Regions from separate parts of the Nonomuraea sp. NPDC050790 genome, predicted to be linked through region 2. Evidence: riboswitches for the same ligand, from Rfam matches in the RefSeq annotation. Region 2 holds a riboswitch; each other region holds the start of a gene.

Region 1 (4,610 bases), on a different contig from region 2:
GCCATCGGCGGGTCGCTGAACGTCTCCGAGGGCGCCGCCGGGCTCATGGTGACCGTGCCCGGCCTGGTCGCCTCCGCCACCGCGCCCCTGCTGCCGGTGGCGATCGGGCGGCTCGACCGGCGTACCGTGCTGATCGGGTTGCTCGGCCTGATGGTCGTGGCCAACGCGGTCTCCGTGGTGGCGCCGAACTTCGCCGTCATGCTGGCCTCGCGGTTCCTGGTGGGGATCGGGATCGGCGGGTTCTGGGCGCTGGCGGCGGGCATCGCCGTACGGCTGGTGCCGGAACGCCACGTCCCGCGGGCCACCTCGCTGGCCTTCGGCGGCGCGACCGCGGCCAACGTGCTCGGCGTCCCCGCCGGGACGCTCATCGGCGGCCTCACCGACTGGCGGGTCGCCTTCGCCGCCGTCGGCGTGCTGGCCCTGCTGGTGGTGGGCGCGCTGCTGTGGCTGCTGCCGCGCATCCCCGCCACCGCCCCCGTCCGCCTGCGCGAACTGCCCCGCCAGTTCGCCAACCCCGTGGTCCGCGCCGCCGTCATCTCCACGTTCCTCGTGGTCGCCGGCCAGTACGCGGCCTTCACCTTCATCAGCCCGATCCTGCAGGACGTCTCCGGCGTGCCCGCCGACCTGATCGGGCCGATCCTGCTCGGCTTCGGCGTCGCCGGGGTCGTCGGCACCTTCGTCGGCTCCTCGTGGAACGTCAGGCGCAGGGTCGTCACGCTCAGCGCCACCCTGGCCGTGATCATGGTGATCTTCCCCTTCGCCGGCACCACGCCCGTGACCGGCTCGATCCTCCTGCTCATCTGGGGCCTGGCCTACGGCGGCGCCCCCGTGGCCGTGCAGACCTGGATCCTCCAGGGCGCCGGCGCCTCGGCCGAGGCGGCGACCGCCCTCAACACCACCGTCTTCAACCTGGCCATCGCCTTCGGCGCCGCGTTCGGCGGCATCGTGGCCGACAACCTGGCCGTCACCGGGGCCCTGTGGTTCGGCGCCCTCCTGATGGGCCTCACCGCACTGGCGGCTGTTACTGTGAGCGCGCGACGCGGGGTGCCCGCCAAGGGCTGAGATCGAAACCCGTCGAACCTGATCTAGTTCGGACTAGCGAAGGGACTGTCGTGTTCACCGACGACGTCTGGACCCAAACCGCCGGCCTGCTGCGGGCCATCCACGAGCACCCGTTCAACACCGCCCTGGGCGACGGCACGCTCTCCCGCGAGCGCTTCGCCTTCTACATCGTCCAGGACGCCCGCTACCTGGAGGCGTTCGCCAAGGCCCTGGCCACCGCCGCCGTCAGGGCCGCCGACCCGGACGAGATGGCGTTCTGGTCGCAGGCCGCCCACGACGCCATCGCCGCCGAGCGCACCCTCCACGAGGGCTACATCGAGCAGTACGGCCTGACGGCCGCCGACCTGACCGGCGTGCCCACCTCGCCCACGGCCCTCGGCTACTCCTCCTGGCTCCAGGCCACCGCGCTGTCGGCCCCCTACCCGGTGCTGGCGGCGGCGGTGCTGCCCTGCTTCTGGATCTACGAGGACGTCGGCACCGCGCTGGTGGGCCGCAGTTCCGAGACCCACCCCTACCGCGCCTGGATCGCCACCTACGCCGACCCCGCCTACGCGGCGTCGGTGACGCGGGCCAAGCAGATCACCGACCGCCTGGCCGGGGAGGCCGGCCCCGCGCTGCTGGAGCAGATGCGGGCGGCCTTCGTGAAGGCGGCGGAGTTCGAGTGGATGTTCTGGGACAGCGCCTGGCAACTGGAGACCTGGCCTACCGCGAAGTGGCTCTAGCCGACCGGATCAGAAGCACCACCACGACGATCGACCCCACGGTCGTGAGCAGCAACTTGGCCCAGCTCACGGCCGTCGACCAGGCAGGCATGGCGCCCAGGGCGGCCGCCACCAGAGCGTGCGCGTCCACGCCGGGGAGCACGGGCTCCAGGAACCTGGCCGTGAAGACCTGACTGGGGATGATCACGAGACCGAGGACGAGCAGGATCGGCTGGAAGATCCAGGACAGGATCCGGCCGATCCGCCTGCCGGCCAGGTTGAGCAGCGCCAGGGCCGCCAGGATCACGACGATCACGACCGCCAGGCCCTCGCTGCCGGCGAAGCTGATGCCGTTGCCGCTCAGCAGTTCCACGGACTTGCCCTGGCGGCCCATCTCGGCCTCTGCGGCCCGCTGGGCGGCGGCGCCGTACCTGGTCACGGTGTAGATCCCCAGCAGGAACGGGACCGCGGTGAGCAACTGGATCACTGCGGCGATACGGGTTCTCATGTGTGCCTCCTCGATTTGAACTTAGTAAAACCGATGAGTTGAACAAAGTGCAATAGGGTGGCGTCATGTCGCTCACCAAGGAGCAGATCGTCCTGGCCGCCGTCGAGGTCCTGGACGCCGAGGGCGTGGCCGGTCTGAACATGCGGCGGCTCGGTGTCCAGCTCGACTCGGCCGCGACCGCCATGTACTACCACGTCGAGAACAAGGATCGGCTGGTCGAGCTGGCCGCCGACCACGTTTTCGGCGAGATCGGGCTGCCCGACCCGGCGGTCACGGGCTGGCGCGAGGCCGCCGCCGAACTCGCCCGCGGCGCCCACCGGATGGTCGTGCGCCACTTCTGGCTGATCCCCGCCATGAGCACCCACGTCGTCTACGGCCCCAACAAGGCCCGCTACGACGACCACTGCCTGGCCGTCTACGAGTCGGCCGGATTCGAGGGTGCGCAGGCGGACCAGGCCGCCGCCTCGGTCCTGATGTTCGTGCTCGGCGCGGCCCAGGGAGAGGCGGCCGAGTCCGCCCTGCGCGCGAAGGTACGCCGCGCGGGCGCCGACGAGGAGAAGCGGATGAGCCGGGCGGAGGCGGACATGGTCGAGATCGCCCGGAGCTTCCCTCGCCTGCGGGCCCGCCTCCAGCCCGATCACCCCACCGGTGGCGATCTCTTCGAGTTCGGTCTGGCGGCGCTGCTCGACGGGCTTGACCTCAAGCTCGCTTGAGGTTGAAGGGTAGGGGGCATGAGAGCGATTCATGTGCGAGAGTTCGGCGGCCCCGATGTCCTGACGCCCGTCGAGGTGCCCGACCCCGTCCCCGGCGCGGGCGAGATGGTCGTGGACCTGGCCGTCGCCGACGTCATCTACCTGGACACCCTGCTGCGCGCCGGTTGGGGCGGCGACTGGTTCCCGCGCGAGGTGCCCTACGTGCCGGGCGGTGGCGGCGCGGGCGTGGTCTCGGCCGTCGGCGACGGCGTCGATCCGGCCTGGGTCGGACGGCGGGTGGTGGCCAGGTCGTCCACGGGCTACGCCGAGCGGATCGTCGCCTCGGCCGGCGAGGTGGTCGCGATGCCGGACAAGCTGGGGTTCCGGGAGGCGGCGGCCGTCCTGCATGACGGGGTGACGGCGCTGATGCTGGCCGGGCACGGCGCGATCAGGAAGGGCGAGTGGGTCCTGGTCACCGCGGCGTCCGGCGGGGCGGGATCGCTCCTGGTACAACTGGCCCGCGACGCCGGAGCCAGGGTGGCCGCCGCGGCGCGGGGCGAGCGCAAGCTGGACCTGGCCCGCGAGCAGGGCGCCGAGGTCGTCGTCGACTACTCCGAAGAGGGCTGGCAGCAGCGTGTGCGCGCGGCCACCGGCGGCGCCGACCTCGTCTTCGACGGCGTCGGCGGGGAGCTCGGCCTCGCTGCCTTCGAGGCGGCCGCGGACGGCGGGCGGTTCATCTCCTACGGCAGCTCCGGCGGGGACTTCGCCCGGATCGACCCGGAAGTCGCCGAGCGGCGCCGCGTGCGCGTGCACAACGCGCTGGAGTCGGGCCCGCCGCCGCAGGACAAGGTCCGCGAGATGCTGGCCGAGGCGCTCGATCGGGCCGCGAAGGGCGTCATGACGCCGCGCATCGGCGCCACGTTCCCGCTGGAGCGCGCCGCTGACGCCCACACCTCCCTCGCCGAACGCGCCACGGTCGGCAAGTCACTGCTGCTGGTCCGCTGAGGTCGGCCCCGGGGGCACAACGGCATGGAACGGCCAGGCGGTGACGAGTACGCTGAACGGGTCGCGAGGGAGGACCCATGGTCTTACGGATCGCCGTCACCCTGCTCACCGCACTGGCGCTCCCCGCTCAGCCGGGCGCCCCGGGGTTGACCGTCAAGGAGAACGCGCACCAGGTCAGGGCCGTGGGCCCCGGCTTCGTCCTGAAACTCACCCCCAGGAGACTGTCGGTACGCGTCGACGAAGACCGCTTCGGCGACCCGAGCACCGGCAACCCGATCGTCCGCGAGTCCATCGACCTGACCGGCCGCACCCTGCGCCCGTTCGTGTGCGACCACGGCACCTACACGATCCGCACCGGCACCTTCAACCGCATGTGGCGCGTCTCGCAGCTCGCCAAGCGGCCCCAGCCGTACCCGGACGGCTTCGCGGCCGCCGCACCCGGACTGTTCACCCCCTTCCTGGGCGAACTGCAGGGCACGGTGACCGACGCGGAAGGCCGTACGCTGCGCTTCCTGATCTCCGACCTGGTCCAGGAAGTCCTGGACCGGAATGGTTTCTCCGCCACCGCCCCCATCCACGGCTTCTTCGTGGACAGCCGGGGCAGGGTGCGCGACCGCATCTCCCTGACCGGCCGCTTCAACA
Region 2 (4,610 bases):
GTCGAGGCAGTCGACCAGCGCCCTGGCGATGCCGCCCGGGTCGAACGGCTTGCCGCAGAGCAGCTTGCCGCCGAAGGCTTCGTAGGACATGAGGTGGCTGTGCGCGTCGATGAAGCCGCTCACGGGCTGCTCGCTGCGGGATAACGCGGGGGCGGGTAACGCGAGCAGGGCGATGGCGACCAGGACGGCGAGTATGCGGCTGATCACGCCCTCAGCGTGGGCTCCTTACACACGCCAGTCAAGACCCAATATGAGTCCTACTCGCTATTTTGGGTCCGCCGGATTTCCGCCCCGGACATAGACCTCGCCGCCCCGTTCGGTGAACTCCACCGCCTTCTCCGCCATCCCCGCCTGGATGGCCGCGGAGTCCGTAAGTCCATGCTCCTCCGCATATTTCCGGACATCATGGGTGATCTTCATCGAACAGAACTTCGGCCCGCACATACTGCAGAAATGCGCGGTCTTGGCGGGCTCGGCCGGCAGGGTCTGGTCGTGGAACGACCGCGCCGTCTCCGGGTCCAGCGACAGGTCGAACTGGTCCTCCCAGCGGAACTCGAAGCGGGCCTCCGACAGCGCGTCGTCCCACTCCTGCGCCCTCGGGTGGCCCTTGGCGAGGTCCGCCGCGTGGGCCGCGATCTTGTAGGTGATGACCCCGGTCTTGACATCGTCCTTGTCGGGCAGGCCCAGGTGCTCTTTCGGGGTGACGTAGCAGAGCATGGCGGTGCCGTACCAGCCGATCATCGCGGCGCCGATGCCCGAGGTGATGTGGTCGTAGCCGGGCGCGACGTCGGTCACCAGCGGGCCCAGCGTGTAGAAGGGCGCGTCGTCGCAGATCTCGCGCTGCAGGTCGACGTTCTCCTTGATCTTGTGCATGGGCACGTGCCCCGGCCCCTCGATCATGACCTGCACGTCGTGCGCGCGGGCGACCCGGGTCAGCTCGCCCAGCGTGCGCAGTTCGGCGAACTGCGCCTCGTCGTTGGCGTCGGCGATCGAGCCGGGCCGCAGGCCGTCCCCGAGCGAGAAGGCCACGTCGTAGCTCGCCAGCAGCTCGCACATCTCCTCGAAGTGCTCGTACAGGAAGCTCTCGCGATGGTGGGCCAGGCACCACGCCGCCATGATCGAGCCGCCGCGCGAGACGATGCCGGTCTTGCGCCGCGCGGTCAGCGGCACGTACGCCAGCCGCACCCCGGCGTGCACGGTCATGTAGTCGACGCCCTGCTCGCACTGCTCGACCAGCGTGTCCCGGTAGACCTCCCAGGACAGGTCGGCCGCCACGCCGCCGACCTTCTCCAGCGCCTGGTAGATCGGAACGGTCCCGATCGGCACCGGCGCGTTCCTGATGATCCACTCGCGGGTGGTGTGGATGTCGCGCCCGGTCGACAGGTCCATCACGGTGTCGGCGCCCCACCGGGTGGCCCAGGTCATCTTCTCCACCTCCTCGGAGATCGAGGAGGCGACCGCGGAGTTGCCGATGTTGGCGTTGATCTTCACGTGGAAGTTGCGGCCGATGATCATCGGCTCGCTCTCGGTGTGGTTGACGTTGGCCGGGATGATCGCCCGGCCGGCCGCCACCTCCTTGCGCACGAACTCGGGGCTCACTCCCTCTCTGACCGCGACGAACTCCATCTCCTTGGTGACGACGCCCCGCCGGGCGTAGGCGAGCTGGGTCACGGGCGCCCCTGTGGCCCGCAGCGGCTTGCGTCCGTCGCCGGGGAAGACCTCGGTGTTCCTGCGGGCCCAGGCCGCCTGCTCCTTGAAGCCGTCGTCGATCGGGCGCACCTGGCGGCCGCCGTAGCGCGCCACGTCACCGCGCTCCAGCACCCACACCTCCCGCAGCCGCGGCAGGCCGCGCGTGATGTCGGTGTTGGCCGGCCCGGAGGTGTCGTAGAGCTCCACCGCCGTGCCGTTCGACAGATGCACCCGCCGCATGGGCACCCGCAGGTCACCGAGATGGATCTTGGAAAAGCGCGCGTCGCTCATCGCGCAAACTCCCTTCGCCGGCATTACCCGGATCAGGTTCTGGCGGTCGGCGGCTGCTCCAGCCGTCCTCTCAGCCCGGTTGCACCGGGCTCCCGCGTTCGGACCGCGCCACCGTACCCCGGAGACCCGGGGTACGCACAAGACCCTTTACAGCGGCGGCTCGTCGATACGGCGACGCTCCTCGTAGACCGTCGTCGTCCGACGCGCGTTCGGGTCCTCGTAGACCGGCTCCTGGATGACACGGCGGGTAACGTGCATCCGGTACAGGCCGAACAACAACCCGACCAGACCACCGATCATGAGGACGACGCCGATCACATTGATGTCCAGCCCGGCGAGGTCGAACTCGACCGCCCAGGTCAGGATCGCGCCGAGCATGATGAGGATGATGCCTCCGGCGATTGTCATAATGCACCTCCAGAGGAAACACCTATCCCCATGTCGAAGAACAAACCTGTCGTCGTGATCGGGCTCATGGGCTCCGGCAAGACGACCGTGGGCAAGCTGCTGGCCCGCGAGCTGGGCGTGCCCCTCAGCGACAGCGACCCCTTCCTGCGCGAGCGTTACGGCGCCAGCGCCGCCGAGATCGCCCGGACGGAGGGCGCGCAGGTGCTGCACGGGCGCGAGGCCGAGCACGTGCTCCACGCGCTCACCGAGCCGCCCCAGGTCATCGCGGCGGCGGCCAGCACCGTGGAGGACCCGAGGGTGCGCGAGGCCCTCGGCGCCGCCTTCGTGGTCTGGCTGGACGCCCCCGACGAGATCCTGGCCCAGCGCATGCGCACCTCCGACCACCGGCCGGAGTTCTCGCCCTCGGCTATGCGGGCGCGCCGCGGGCGGTACTTCGAGCAGCTAGCCGACCTGCGGCTCGACGTCTCGTCCACGACTCCGGAAAACACCGCGACAACCATTTATGAGGCTCTATAAATTGGGGAAATGTTCGCGAACAAACCCACCCTCGCCGGCGATCGGGTCACGCTCGTCCCCGTCGGGCCCGAGCACGTCGAGGGCCTGATCGAGCTGTGCGACGACCCGGAGGTCGCCCGGCTCACGGGCTCCCACACCCACAACGGGATCGCCCCCAAGGCGGCCCTGGAGTGGTACACCACCCGCCGCGACCACGACGACCGGCTCGACCTGGCGATCATGGCCGAGGACGGGTACGTCGGCGAGATCGTCCTCAACGATCTCGACAAGGACAACCTGTCGTGCAACCTGCGCATCGCGCTGGTGGGAGCACGGGCGTTCGGCAAGGGCTACGGCACCGAGGCCATCCGCCTGGTGCTCGCCCATGCCTTCTCCACCACTCCGCTGCACCGCATCGAGCTGGGCGTCTACGACTTCAACGACCGGGCCAAGCACGTCTACGAGAAGGTCGGCTTCGTCCGCGAGGGCGTGCTGCGCGACGCGCTGCTGTGGGAGGGCCGGTGGTACGACTCCGTCACGATGTCCGTGCTGCGGACGGAGTGGAAACCCCTGTCATAATGATCATGACGCACGGGTCCCTCGAGGCGCGCGAGGGACCTGTGGCGTCCGCGTCGCCAACCAATCCCGCCTCCCGCGCATCTAAGGGGCAGTGACGATGCGCTTGGTGCCCGGTGACCCCGAACGGCTTGGCGGCTACTGGCTGGCCGGCCGGCTCGGCGCGGGCGGCCAGGGTGTCGTCTACGACGCCTACGACGCGCAGGGCCGCCGCTTCGCGGTGAAGGTCCTGCACGGCGGGCTGAGCGAGCACCTGGCCAAGGAGGCCGCGGCGGCCGGCCGGGTCGCCTCCTTCTGCACCGCCCGCGTGGTCGAGGCCAGGCTGGACGCCGAACGGCCGTACATCGTCAGCGAGTTCGTCGAGGGGCCCAACCTGCGGCAGGCGGTCGAGCGCCACGGCCCCTACGCCGGCGACGCGCTGCTCAGGCTGGCCGTCGCGCTGGCGACCGCGCTGGCCGCCGTCCACAGCTCGGGCGTGGTCCACCGCGACCTCAAGCCGGAGAACGTGCTGCTCGGCCCCGACGGGCCCCGGGTGATCGACTTCGGCGTCGCCCGCACCACCGACGGGACGAGCACGAGCTTCGTCGGCGGCACCCCCACCTACATGAGCCCCGAGGTCTTCACCGGCCGCCGCGCCGGGCCGCCCGCCGACGTGTTCGCCTGGGGCGGCGTGGTCCTGTACGCCGCCACGGGCGAGGACCCGTTCCAGGCCGAGAGCCTCGGCGGCGTCATGCACCGGGTACTCACCGTCGACCCCGACCCGGGCGACCTGGCCGAGCCGCTGCGCTCGCTGGTCGCCCGCGCGCTGGCCAAGGACCCCGCCGAGCGCCCCGCCGCCGCGGAGCTGCTGCTCGGGCTGCTGGGCAGCGCCGAGCCGAGCGCCGGCGCGGAGCTGGCCGCCGCGGTCAGGCCGCCGGAGGGGCTGAGCGGGGAGCGCCCGCTCGGCGAGGTCGCGGAGGAGGTCTACGCCTCGCTCACTCCCGAGCAGCAGCGCGCCGTGCCCGGCCTGCTGCTGCGCATGCTCGACGGCGAGACACTGCGCCGCATCCCGCGCGAGGAGGCCGGGGACCTCGCCGTGCTGGGCCGCTTCGCCGAAGCCGGCCTCCTGGTACGGCGCAGCGTCAGGGTCGCCCCCGAGGACACCGAGACCG
Region 3 (4,610 bases), on a different contig from region 2:
GGCCAGGCGCTTGGCGAACTCGGCCGCCGCGGCGCCCGGGTCGTCGGCCTCGGTGACGGCGCGGACGACCACGGCCCGGCGCACCCCGTAGGAGAGCACCTCGTCGAGGTTGTCCAGGTCGATGCCGCCGATGCCGAACCACGGCCGGTCCGTGCCGAGCGCCGCCGCGTGCCGCAGCAGCGCGGGTCCGGGCGCGTGGCGTCCCGGCTTGGTCGGCGTCGGCCAGATCGGGCCGCAGCAGTAGTAGTCGACGCCCGGCTCCACCGCGGCGGCGGAAGCCTCCGCGGCGGAGTGGGTGGACCGTCCGATGACGATGTCGTCGCCGAGGATCTCTCGCGCGACCGTCACGGGAAGGTCGTCCTGCCCCAGGTGGAGCACGTCTGGGCGGGCCGCGAAGGCGACGTCGGCCCGGTCGTTGACGGCGAGCAGCTTGCCGTGCCGGTCGCAGGCGTCGCGGAAGACCTCGAGCAGCGCGAGCTCTTCGCGCGCCTCGAGTCCCTTCTCCCGCAACTGGACGATGTCCACGCCGTTGGCCAGCACGGCGTCGAGGAAGTCGGCCAGGTCGCCGCGTCCTCGCCGCCCGTCGGTGCAGAGGTAGAGGCGGGCCTCAGAAACCGAGGGCCTGGGCACGCCGCTTGACCTCCGTGTGCCGACCGGCCTTGATCGCGTCGACGGGCGATCCCGGCAGTGATTCGTCTGGGGTGAAGAGCCAGCGCAGGGCTTCGACTTCGTCGTAGCCGGCGTCCTGCAGCACGGTGAGCGTGCCGGGCAGGCCCTTCATCACTTCCTTTCCGTCGAGGAAGACCGCGGGCACCTGGGGCCCGCCGCTGCCTCGCCGTACGCCGAGGAGCTTGTGGTCTTTGAGGAGCTGCTTGGCCCGTCCGATCGTGAGATCCATGCGCGCGGCCACTTCGGGGAGAGTGAGCCACTCGCTGACGAGCTGGTCGGTCTCCCGGTCGATCTGTGCAACAGAAAGCGTCACGAAACCACAACTACCACATGCCGCGCTTGCTCAAACAACACAATCCCGTAGGGCGACATCCGGATCTACCAGGCGTTCCACATCAAGACGGGCGCCGGCTTCGATGAGACGACGGCCCTGCACGAGGTCGCGGGGCCGGTCGGCGGCCAGGACGGCGGTGATCCGGTCCTCCGAGGTCAGCCACACCGCCGACCACTTGGGCCCCTCGCGGTGGACGACGCGGGCGCCGGCGCGGTGGTAGCCGGCGTACTGCAGCATGTGGCCGAACTGCTCCGACCAGAAGTACGGCACCGGGTCGTAGACGGCCTTCTCCCCCATCAGGGTGGCGGCGGCGACGTCGGGGGCGTTGAGCGCGGTGTCCCAGTGTTCGACGCGCATCCGGGTCTGGAAGCGGCGTGACCACCAGTTGGCGCAGTCGCCGACGGCCACCACGCCGGGCAGCGACGTGCGCAGGTGCTCGTCGGTGACGACGCCGTTGTGCAGGTCGATGTCGGCGTCGGCGAGCCATTCCAGGACCGGGCGGGCGCCGATGCCGGAGACCACGACGTGCGCGGGCACGAACTCGCCGCCGACCAGCTCCACGCCGCCCTCGACGACCTCGCTGACCATCGTGTCCAGGCGCAGGTCCACGCCCTCGTACCAGGGCAGGGTGAGCGCGCCCATCTCGCCGATCGCGTGCGAGAGCGGCGTCGCGGCGGCCTCGATCACGGTGACCTCGCAGCCCGCCTTGCGCGCCGCGGTCGCCACCTCGGCGCCGATCCAGCCCGCGCCCGCCACCACGACGTGCGCGCCGGGCACCAGGGCGGCGCGCAGCACGTGGGCGTCGTCGAGCGTGCGCAGCACGAGCTGGGGGCCCTCCCCCGGCAGCCGGATCGGCTCGGAGCCGGTGGCGATCACCAGGCCGTCGTAGGGCAGCTCGCCCTCGGTGGTCTCCACCAGGCCCTCGCGCAGGGACTTCGCGGCGACGCCGGGACGGAAGTCGACGCGCAGCGCGGCCAGGTCGGTGTCGACGAAGCTGTCGTCGCTCGTGCCGAGCAGGACCGCCTTCGACAGCGGTGGACGGTCGTATGGCCGGTGCCGCTCCTCGCCGAGGAGGGTGACCCTTCCCTCGAACCCGCGCCCGCGCAGCGACTCGACGCTGCGCACTCCGGCCAGGCCGGCTCCCACCACCACGACGTGATCCACGGTTCCGACGATACCGGGGTCATTCGCGGGTGTGCCGGGCGAGGCCGTAGGGTGGGGGCCGTAAGACGCGCGGGAGTCCGGCCTTAACCGGACTGAGAGGAAGGCTTCATCGGGCCTTCGACCGTAAGACACCTGATCCGGATCATGCCGGCGTAGGGAGCGGATCATGGACGTGATCGTGGGCGGGGGCGTCGTCGGGCTGAGCGCGGCCTGGCGCCTGGCCCGCTCGGGACGGCCCGTCACCGTCGTCGACCCGGCGCCCGTCTCCGGCGCCACCCATGCCGCCGCGGGGATGCTCGCGCCGGTCAGCGAGGTCACCTTCACCGAGGAACCGCTGCTGCGCCTGGGCGCGGCCTCCCTCGCGCGCTGGCCCGCGTTCGCCGCGGAACTGGCCGCCGAGGCGGGCCTCGGCTCCGGTGCCCTCGACTACCGCGCCGACGGCACGCTCGACGTGGCCTTCGGCGCCGACGACCTGGCGGCCCTGGAGGAGACCGCGGCCTTCATGGAGAAGCTGGGGCTCCGGGTCGAGCGGCTCAGCGGGCGCGAATGCCGCCGCCTGGAGCCCATGCTCGCGCCGTCGGTGCGCGGCGGGCTCCTGGCGCCCGGCGACGCCTGGGTGGACCCGCGCAGGGTCGCCGCCGCGCTCCTGGCCGCTCTGGAGCGCCTCGGGGTCCCGATGGTGCGGGCGCGCGTGCGCGAGCTGCTGCGGGGCGATGAGGGCGTCCAGGGGGTACGGCTGGGCCCGGGTGAGGCGGGCGGCGGGCCGTACCCGGAGGAGCTGCGCGCGGAGCGGGTGGTGCTGGCGGCGGGGGCGTGGAGCGGCGCGCTGGCCGAGGTGCCGGTGCGGCCGGTGAAGGGGCAGATCCTGCGCCTGCGCTCGCCGCGGCCGCTGCTGGGCAGGTGCGTGCGCGGCATGGTGCACGGGCTGCCCGTCTACCTGGTGCCGCGCGGCGACGGAGAGCTGGTCGTGGGGGCCACGCAGGAGGAGCTGGGGTTCGACACCCGGGTGACCGCGGGCGGGGTGTACGAGCTGCTGCGCGACGCCCGCGAGCTGGTGCCGGGGGTGACCGAGCTCGAACTGGCGGAGGTGGTGGCGGGGCTGCGTCCCGGCACGCCGGACAACCTGCCCCTCATCGGTCCCGGCGGCGAGCCGGGGCTGCTGCTGGCCACCGGGCACCATCGCGGCGGGGTGCTGCTGGCCCCGCTGACGGCCGCCCTGTTGACGGGCGAGGAGGAAGAGCTGGCGCCGTTGTGTGCTCCCGGCCGGTTCGCCGCCTGAACAGGCATTTTTCATCCCGAAGGGGGATATTTCATGAATGTGACGATCAACGGGGCCGCCCATGAGGTGCCCCACGGGACCACGGTGGCGCAGGCCGTACGGACGCTGACGACGGCCACCACGGGCGTCGCGGTGGCCGTGAACGACGAGGTGGTCACGCGCGGCTCGTGGGAGACCACGGCGCTGGCCGAGCTCGACCGGGTCGAGGTGCTCACGGCGGTGCAGGGTGGATGAGCTGATCATCGGCGGGGAGAAATTCGCCTCCCGCCTCATCATGGGCACCGGCGGCGCCCCCTCGCTGGAGGTGCTCGACCAGGCGCTGGCCGCCTCGGGCACCGAGCTGACCACGGTGGCGATGCGGCGGCTCGACCCGTCCGCGCCCGGCTCCGTGCTCGACGTGCTGCGCGAGCGCGGCATCAAGGTGCTGCCCAACACCGCCGGGTGCTTCACGGCGGGCGAGGCCGTGCTGACCGCGAGGCTCGCCCGCGAGGCGCTCGGCACCAACTGGGTCAAGCTGGAGGTCATCGCCGACGAGCGCACGCTGCTGCCCGACCCGATCGAGACCTTCGACGCGGCGGAGCGGCTGGTCGCCGACGGGTTCGTGGTGCTGCCCTACATCGGCGACGACCCCGCGCTGGCCCGGCGGCTCGAACAGGCCGGCTGCGCGGCGGTCATGCCGCTCGGCGCGCCCATCGGCTCGGGGCTCGGCATCCGCAACCCGCACAACATCGAGCTCATCGTCGAGGCCGCCTCGGTGCCGGTCATCCTGGACGCCGGGATCGGCACGGCCAGCGACGCCGCCCTCGCGATGGAGCTGGGCTGCGACGCGGTGCTCCTGGCCACCGCCGTCACCAGGGCGCAGCGGCCCGACCTGATGGCCGCCGCGATGAGGTCGGCCGTCCAGGCGGGCCGGATGGCGCGCCAGGCCGGGCGGATCCCCCGCCGCCGGTATGCTGAAGCGTCCTCGCCCATGCACCCTTAGTGACGACGGAGTGCCACGTAATGGCATCGGTTTCGGATGGTCAGGCCCCTCCAGTGGCAAAACGACCGTAAACTCGGCCGCGTGGACACGACGACCGCGGACCCTCTCGTCGGGCGACTGCTCGACGGGCGCTATCGCATCGAGTCCCGGATCGCCCGGGGCGGGATGGCGACCGTCTACCT
Region 4 (4,610 bases), on a different contig from region 2:
GGTGGGGAACAGGCCGAGCACCTTGGCCCGCTCCTCGCTCAGGACTTCCGCCGCGGCCAGCCGTTCCAGAAGGCGCTTGCGGAGTTTGCCCGAGTACAGTTTCTGCACCCACCACACCGGGCGGCGGGCCTTGCCGTCCTCGGCCATACGGGCCAGGACGGCGTCGAGCTCGGGGTCGCCGAGCGGGGCGGCGTTCTTGACGGAGACCTTCTTGTCCGACAGTTCGAGCCGGTCGTTGATCGCCAGCTCGGCGAGGATGGCGCCGCCCAGCGCGGTGTCGAGCTGGGTTCCGGAGATGAGCTGCTTACCCTCGTCCTCGCTGTGGGCGAGAAGGAGGACTTCTTCGGCGATCGTCACGTTCATACCTTGACCCTAGCGCCGTGTTTTCCACAGCCTGTGGACCATAATCTGGATGCATGCCCGAACTTCCAGAAGTGGCCTCGCTCACCGAGTTCCTGCGTGAGCGGGCGGTGGGCCGGACGATCCTGGCCGTCGACGTGGTCGCCTTCCAGGCGCTGAAGACCTTCGACCCGCCGGTCAGCGCGCTCGGCGGGCTCACGGTGACCGGCGTGGCGCGGCACGGCAAGTTCCTCGACCTCGACTGCGACGGCCTCCACCTGATCATCCATCTGGCCCGCGCCGGGTGGCTGCGCTGGAAGGAGGACCTGTCGGGCGCGAAACCGGTCCGTCCCGGCAAGGGCCCCCTCGCGGTCCGGGTACGGCTGGCGCCCGACGACGAGGGCCTGGCGCCGGGGTTCGAGCTGACCGAGGCGGGCACGCAGAAGCGCCTCGCCGTCTATGTCACGAAAAATCCGGACGAGGTGCCGGGCATCGCCGCGCTCGGCCCCGACCCGCTGGCCGACACCTTCACCGTGGACGTGCTGAAGGGGATCTTGGGTGGCAACCGTACCCAGATCAAGGGTCTTCTGCGCGATCAGAAGGTGATCGCGGGCATCGGCAACGCCTACTCCGACGAGGTGCTGCACGCGGCCAAGATGTCCCCGTTCAAGATCGCGGCCACGCTGACCGACGCGCAGGTGGCCGACCTGCACGAGGCGATCGTCACCACGCTGCGCGAGGCGGTCGAGCGGGCGCACGGGGTGGCGGCCAAGGACCTCAAGGCGGAGAAGAAGTCCGGCCTGCGCGTGCACAACCGGGCCGGTCAGCCCTGCGACGTGTGCGGCGACACCATCAGGGAGGTCTCGTTCGCCGACTCCTCGCTGCAGTACTGCCCGACCTGCCAGACCGGCGGCAAGCCGCTGGCCGACCGGCGGATGTCGAAACTGCTCAAGTAGCCCGGTGGGCGGCGAAGTGGTAGCAGCCGTACTCGACCGCCCGTACGTGGACCATGGCCACCTCGGGGTCGGACAGCACCTCCTTGAGCGCCACCTGCGGGTCGGCGCCCTCGGGCAGGAGCCGTCCGCCGTGGATGCGGCCTTCCGAGGTGTAGGCGCGCAGGACCCGGTGGGCGGTGTGGGCGGCGGGCCAACCGGCCGAGTCCGGGCCCGCGCACGGCTCGGCGTGGACGAAGATCGGGCCCAGTTCGTCGTAGGGCCCGGGGTGGGCGCCGGTCTCGGCGGCCCAGCGGCGCAACGGCGCGTACGACACCAGGGCGATCCGATCGCCCGCCGCCGCCTTGCGCAGACAGCACCGCAGCGGCGCGCCGCCCTCCTCGTCAACGCTGAAGACGGGCGCCCTGCCCGCGTCGTCGGCCCGGAGCAGCTCCCGCACGATCACCGGGTCGATCGCTCTGATCTCGTATTCCATGTCCCGATGCTCTCCCGCCCCGCCCTGGAACGCTGGCGGCGGTCGGACCCGGCAATCGGGATTCAGGCCACGAACGGCTCCTGGCCGCTCTCGCTCACCATCGGCAGCCTGGCCGCCTCCCACGACTGCATGCCGCCGCCGACGTTGACCGCCTCGCGGCCGACGTGGTTGAGCCAGGCCGCCGCGTGCGCCGAACGCCCGCCGACCCGGCACACCACGTAGACGGGCTGCCCCGCGGGAACCTCGTCGAGACGGGCCTGCAACTCGCCCATGGGGATGTGCACCGCATCAGGAGCGTGCCCCGCCACCCACTCGCCCTGCTCACGCACGTCGAGCAGGTACGCGCCCGCGGGCACGTCCTTCGCCTCGATCTCAGGAACCGTCATGCACCCATTCTCCCAGGCCCCGAGACCGCCCCGTGTCTTGCCAGTTTCCGGCCGGATGGCATAATCCGCTCGAAACTTACATAAGCGCGGGAGCTCGGGCACGGCCGGGCTGAGAGGGCAATCCCCACGCATTGCCGACCGCATGAACCTGACCGGGTAATGCCGGCGTAGGGAGCGTTCACGATGACGCGTGTCGTCGATGGATCACACAACTCGGAGGGATCACACAACTCGGAGGGATCTCACCACTCGGAGGTGGCCCTGACCCTGGACGGGGCCACGCCGAAAACCCTCGGCGTGCTCGACCAGGGCGCGCTGTGGGCCAACCTCGCGGTCAGCCTGCTGGGCTTCTCCGGCGCGCTGCTGCTGCTCAACCCCCTCGGCGACGCGCCGCTGAGCCTGGCCGCGGCGCTCACCGCCACCGCGGTCGGCAGCCTCATCGGCACCGCCATGGTGGGCCTGTCGGCCATCCCCGGCACCCAGACGGGCAAACCGGCCATGGTCCTGCTGCGCGGGCTGTTCGGGGCGAAGCTGTCGTACATCCCGACCGTGCTCAACATCGTCCAGATGGTCGGCTGGGGCGCGTTCGAGCTCTGGGTCATCTCCAACGGCGCGATGGCCATCTTCGGTACGGCGGTGCCGTACGCGGTATGGGTGCTCGTCGCCGGAGCGGTCACCACGGCGCTGACGATCTGGCCGCTGGGCGCGATCAGGCTGCTGCGCAGGTACGTGACGATCGCGGTGATCCTGGCGATGATCTGGTTCGCGGTGGACTTCCTGGGCAAGGCCACGCCGCAGACCGGCGGCGACTGGAGCGCGTTCGCGCCGGCCGTCGACTACGTGATCGCGCTGTCGATCTCGTGGGTGCCGCTCGCCGCCGACTTCGCCCGGCACTCGCGCTCCAGCAGGGCCGCCTTCACCGGCGTCGTGGGCGGCTACACGCTGGCCCAGATCGCCTGCCTGGGCCTGGGTGTCTACGCGGTCGCGCTGGCGGGGTCCGCGGCGGTCACGGCCGACTCGACCGCGGTGTTCGCGCCGTTCGTGGCGGCGCCGCTGGGCGCGCTGTTCTTCGCCGTCCTGGTGCTGCGCGAGACCGACCAGTCGTTCGCGAACGTCTACTCCACGACCGTCTCCCTGCAGAACCTCATGCCCAGGGTGGACCGGCGGATCTTCTCCACCGTCATCGGCGTGCTGACGATCGCGATCGCGCTGGCCGTGGACGTCACCTCCTACGGCGCGTTTCTCGGGGTGATCGGCGCGGTCTTCGTGCCGATGTTCGCGGTGCTCGCGGTCGACTACTTCCTGCTCGGCGGCCACGCCCGGTGGAACACCGCGGAGGACGCGCCGGCCCGCTGGTCGATGCTGATCCCCTGGGCGCTGGGCTTCGCGGCCTACTGGGTGACCACGGGCACGCCCACGGTCGCGGCGTGGGACGGGATCTGGCTGTCGTTGCGCGAGGCCGTACGCCAGCCGTGGATGAACGGCGCGCTCGGCGGCGCCATCGTGGCGGCGCTGGTGACGCTGCTGGTCGGGCTGCTCGGCGGCGCGCGCGGGCGGGAGCGGGCGAAGTGAGCCCGCGGCTCTCGCCGTTCGGTCAGTGGCTCTCGACGGTCGGTCAGTGGCTCTCGAAGGTCGGTCAGCGGCTCTCGGCGGCCCGTCAGCGGCTCTCGACGGTCAGGAGGTGGCGCTTGGCGGCGGCGCCCCCGGCGTAGTCGCCGAGCCCGCCGTCGGCCTGCACGATCCGGTGACACGGGACGATCACGCAGACGGGGTTCTCGGCGAGCGCGTTCCCGACCGCCCGCAGCGCGCGCGGCCGGCCGATGCGCTCGGCGATCTCGCCGTAGGTCGTGGTCGTCCCGTACGGCACCGCCATCATCTTCTGCAGAACCGTCCTGGCGAACGGCGTGGCGAGGGTGAGGTCCACCGGCGTGGTGAACGTGCGCAGGCGGCCGGAGAAGTACGCGTCGAGCTCGCGGCGCACCGGGTCGAGCCGGGCGGCGTCGGGCCCGATGAAGGAGCCGAACTGCCTGGCGACCCGCTCGAAGACCGTGTTCTCCTCGTCGAAACTGCAGGTCACGACCCCGCGGGCGGTCACGGCGAGCACGAGGGCGCCGACCGCGCCCTGGTAGAGGCCGAAGGCGACGTCGGGCGGCTCGTCGCTGCGGTAGGTCGAGGAGGTCACGCGGAGCAGGGCATCGAGGTCACCGCTCGACATACCCTCACCCACTTCGCCACCTGGGAACCCGTGACCGCAGCGTATCGGACGGATCGCCCGACGGAAGCACCCCGCCACGGGCACTATGGAGATGTGGGAGACATGCGGGCAGGTAGTGACGACGACCTCGCCGCCGTGGTGCTCGCCAGTTCCCCGAACGCGATCATCGCCCTCGACCGGGACCAGACGGTGCTCCACTGGAACCCCGCGGCCGAGCGGCTCTTCGGCTGGACGGCCGCGGA

The links. A riboswitch is a leader RNA that binds a small molecule or an ion and turns the genes downstream of it on or off. The one in region 2 is predicted to bind thiamine pyrophosphate.
Region 1: it holds a riboswitch for thiamine pyrophosphate, as region 2 does, so the genes downstream of both, ACIBEJ_RS39725 (TenA family protein) here and thiC (phosphomethylpyrimidine synthase ThiC) in region 2, are expected to answer to the same signal.
Region 3: it holds a riboswitch for thiamine pyrophosphate, as region 2 does, so the genes downstream of both, thiO (glycine oxidase ThiO) here and thiC (phosphomethylpyrimidine synthase ThiC) in region 2, are expected to answer to the same signal.
Region 4: it holds a riboswitch for thiamine pyrophosphate, as region 2 does, so the genes downstream of both, ACIBEJ_RS39355 (purine-cytosine permease family protein) here and thiC (phosphomethylpyrimidine synthase ThiC) in region 2, are expected to answer to the same signal.

What each region holds. Positions count from the first base shown of each region.
Region 1 covers NZ_JBITGF010000009.1:202,519-207,128, reverse strand. The annotation lists gene ACIBEJ_RS39730 (MFS transporter) at 1-1,062, shown strand, start outside; TPP riboswitch at 1,031-1,125, shown strand; gene ACIBEJ_RS39725 (TenA family protein) at 1,113-1,784, shown strand; gene ACIBEJ_RS39720 (hypothetical protein) at 1,765-2,271, opposite strand; gene ACIBEJ_RS39715 (TetR/AcrR family transcriptional regulator C-terminal domain-containing protein) at 2,337-2,984, shown strand; gene ACIBEJ_RS39710 (zinc-binding dehydrogenase) at 3,003-3,968, shown strand; gene ACIBEJ_RS39705 (hypothetical protein) at 4,046-4,610, shown strand, end outside.
Region 2 covers NZ_JBITGF010000013.1:155,434-160,043, forward strand. The annotation lists gene ACIBEJ_RS46080 (Coagulation factor 5/8 type domain-containing protein) at 1-207, opposite strand, end outside; gene thiC (phosphomethylpyrimidine synthase ThiC) at 265-1,980, opposite strand; TPP riboswitch at 1,973-2,086, opposite strand; gene ACIBEJ_RS46090 (hypothetical protein) at 2,128-2,388, opposite strand; gene ACIBEJ_RS46095 (shikimate kinase) at 2,419-2,904, shown strand; gene ACIBEJ_RS46100 (GNAT family N-acetyltransferase) at 2,914-3,462, shown strand; gene ACIBEJ_RS46105 (protein kinase) at 3,560-4,610, shown strand, end outside.
Region 3 covers NZ_JBITGF010000005.1:502,815-507,424, forward strand. The annotation lists gene thiE (thiamine phosphate synthase) at 1-630, opposite strand, end outside; gene ACIBEJ_RS27555 (Rv2175c family DNA-binding protein) at 608-982, opposite strand; gene ACIBEJ_RS27560 (NAD(P)/FAD-dependent oxidoreductase) at 1,013-2,167, opposite strand; TPP riboswitch at 2,227-2,343, shown strand; gene thiO (glycine oxidase ThiO) at 2,334-3,446, shown strand; gene thiS (sulfur carrier protein ThiS) at 3,480-3,680, shown strand; gene ACIBEJ_RS27575 (thiazole synthase) at 3,673-4,428, shown strand; gene pknB (Stk1 family PASTA domain-containing Ser/Thr kinase) at 4,510-4,610, shown strand, end outside.
Region 4 covers NZ_JBITGF010000009.1:138,338-142,947, reverse strand. The annotation lists gene ACIBEJ_RS39375 (GPP34 family phosphoprotein) at 1-363, opposite strand, end outside; gene ACIBEJ_RS39370 (Fpg/Nei family DNA glycosylase) at 417-1,295, shown strand; gene ACIBEJ_RS39365 (DUF1203 domain-containing protein) at 1,288-1,767, opposite strand; gene ACIBEJ_RS39360 (rhodanese-like domain-containing protein) at 1,830-2,153, opposite strand; TPP riboswitch at 2,230-2,344, shown strand; gene ACIBEJ_RS39355 (purine-cytosine permease family protein) at 2,409-3,725, shown strand; gene ACIBEJ_RS39350 (methylated-DNA--[protein]-cysteine S-methyltransferase) at 3,811-4,368, opposite strand; gene ACIBEJ_RS39345 (PAS domain S-box protein) at 4,471-4,610, shown strand, end outside.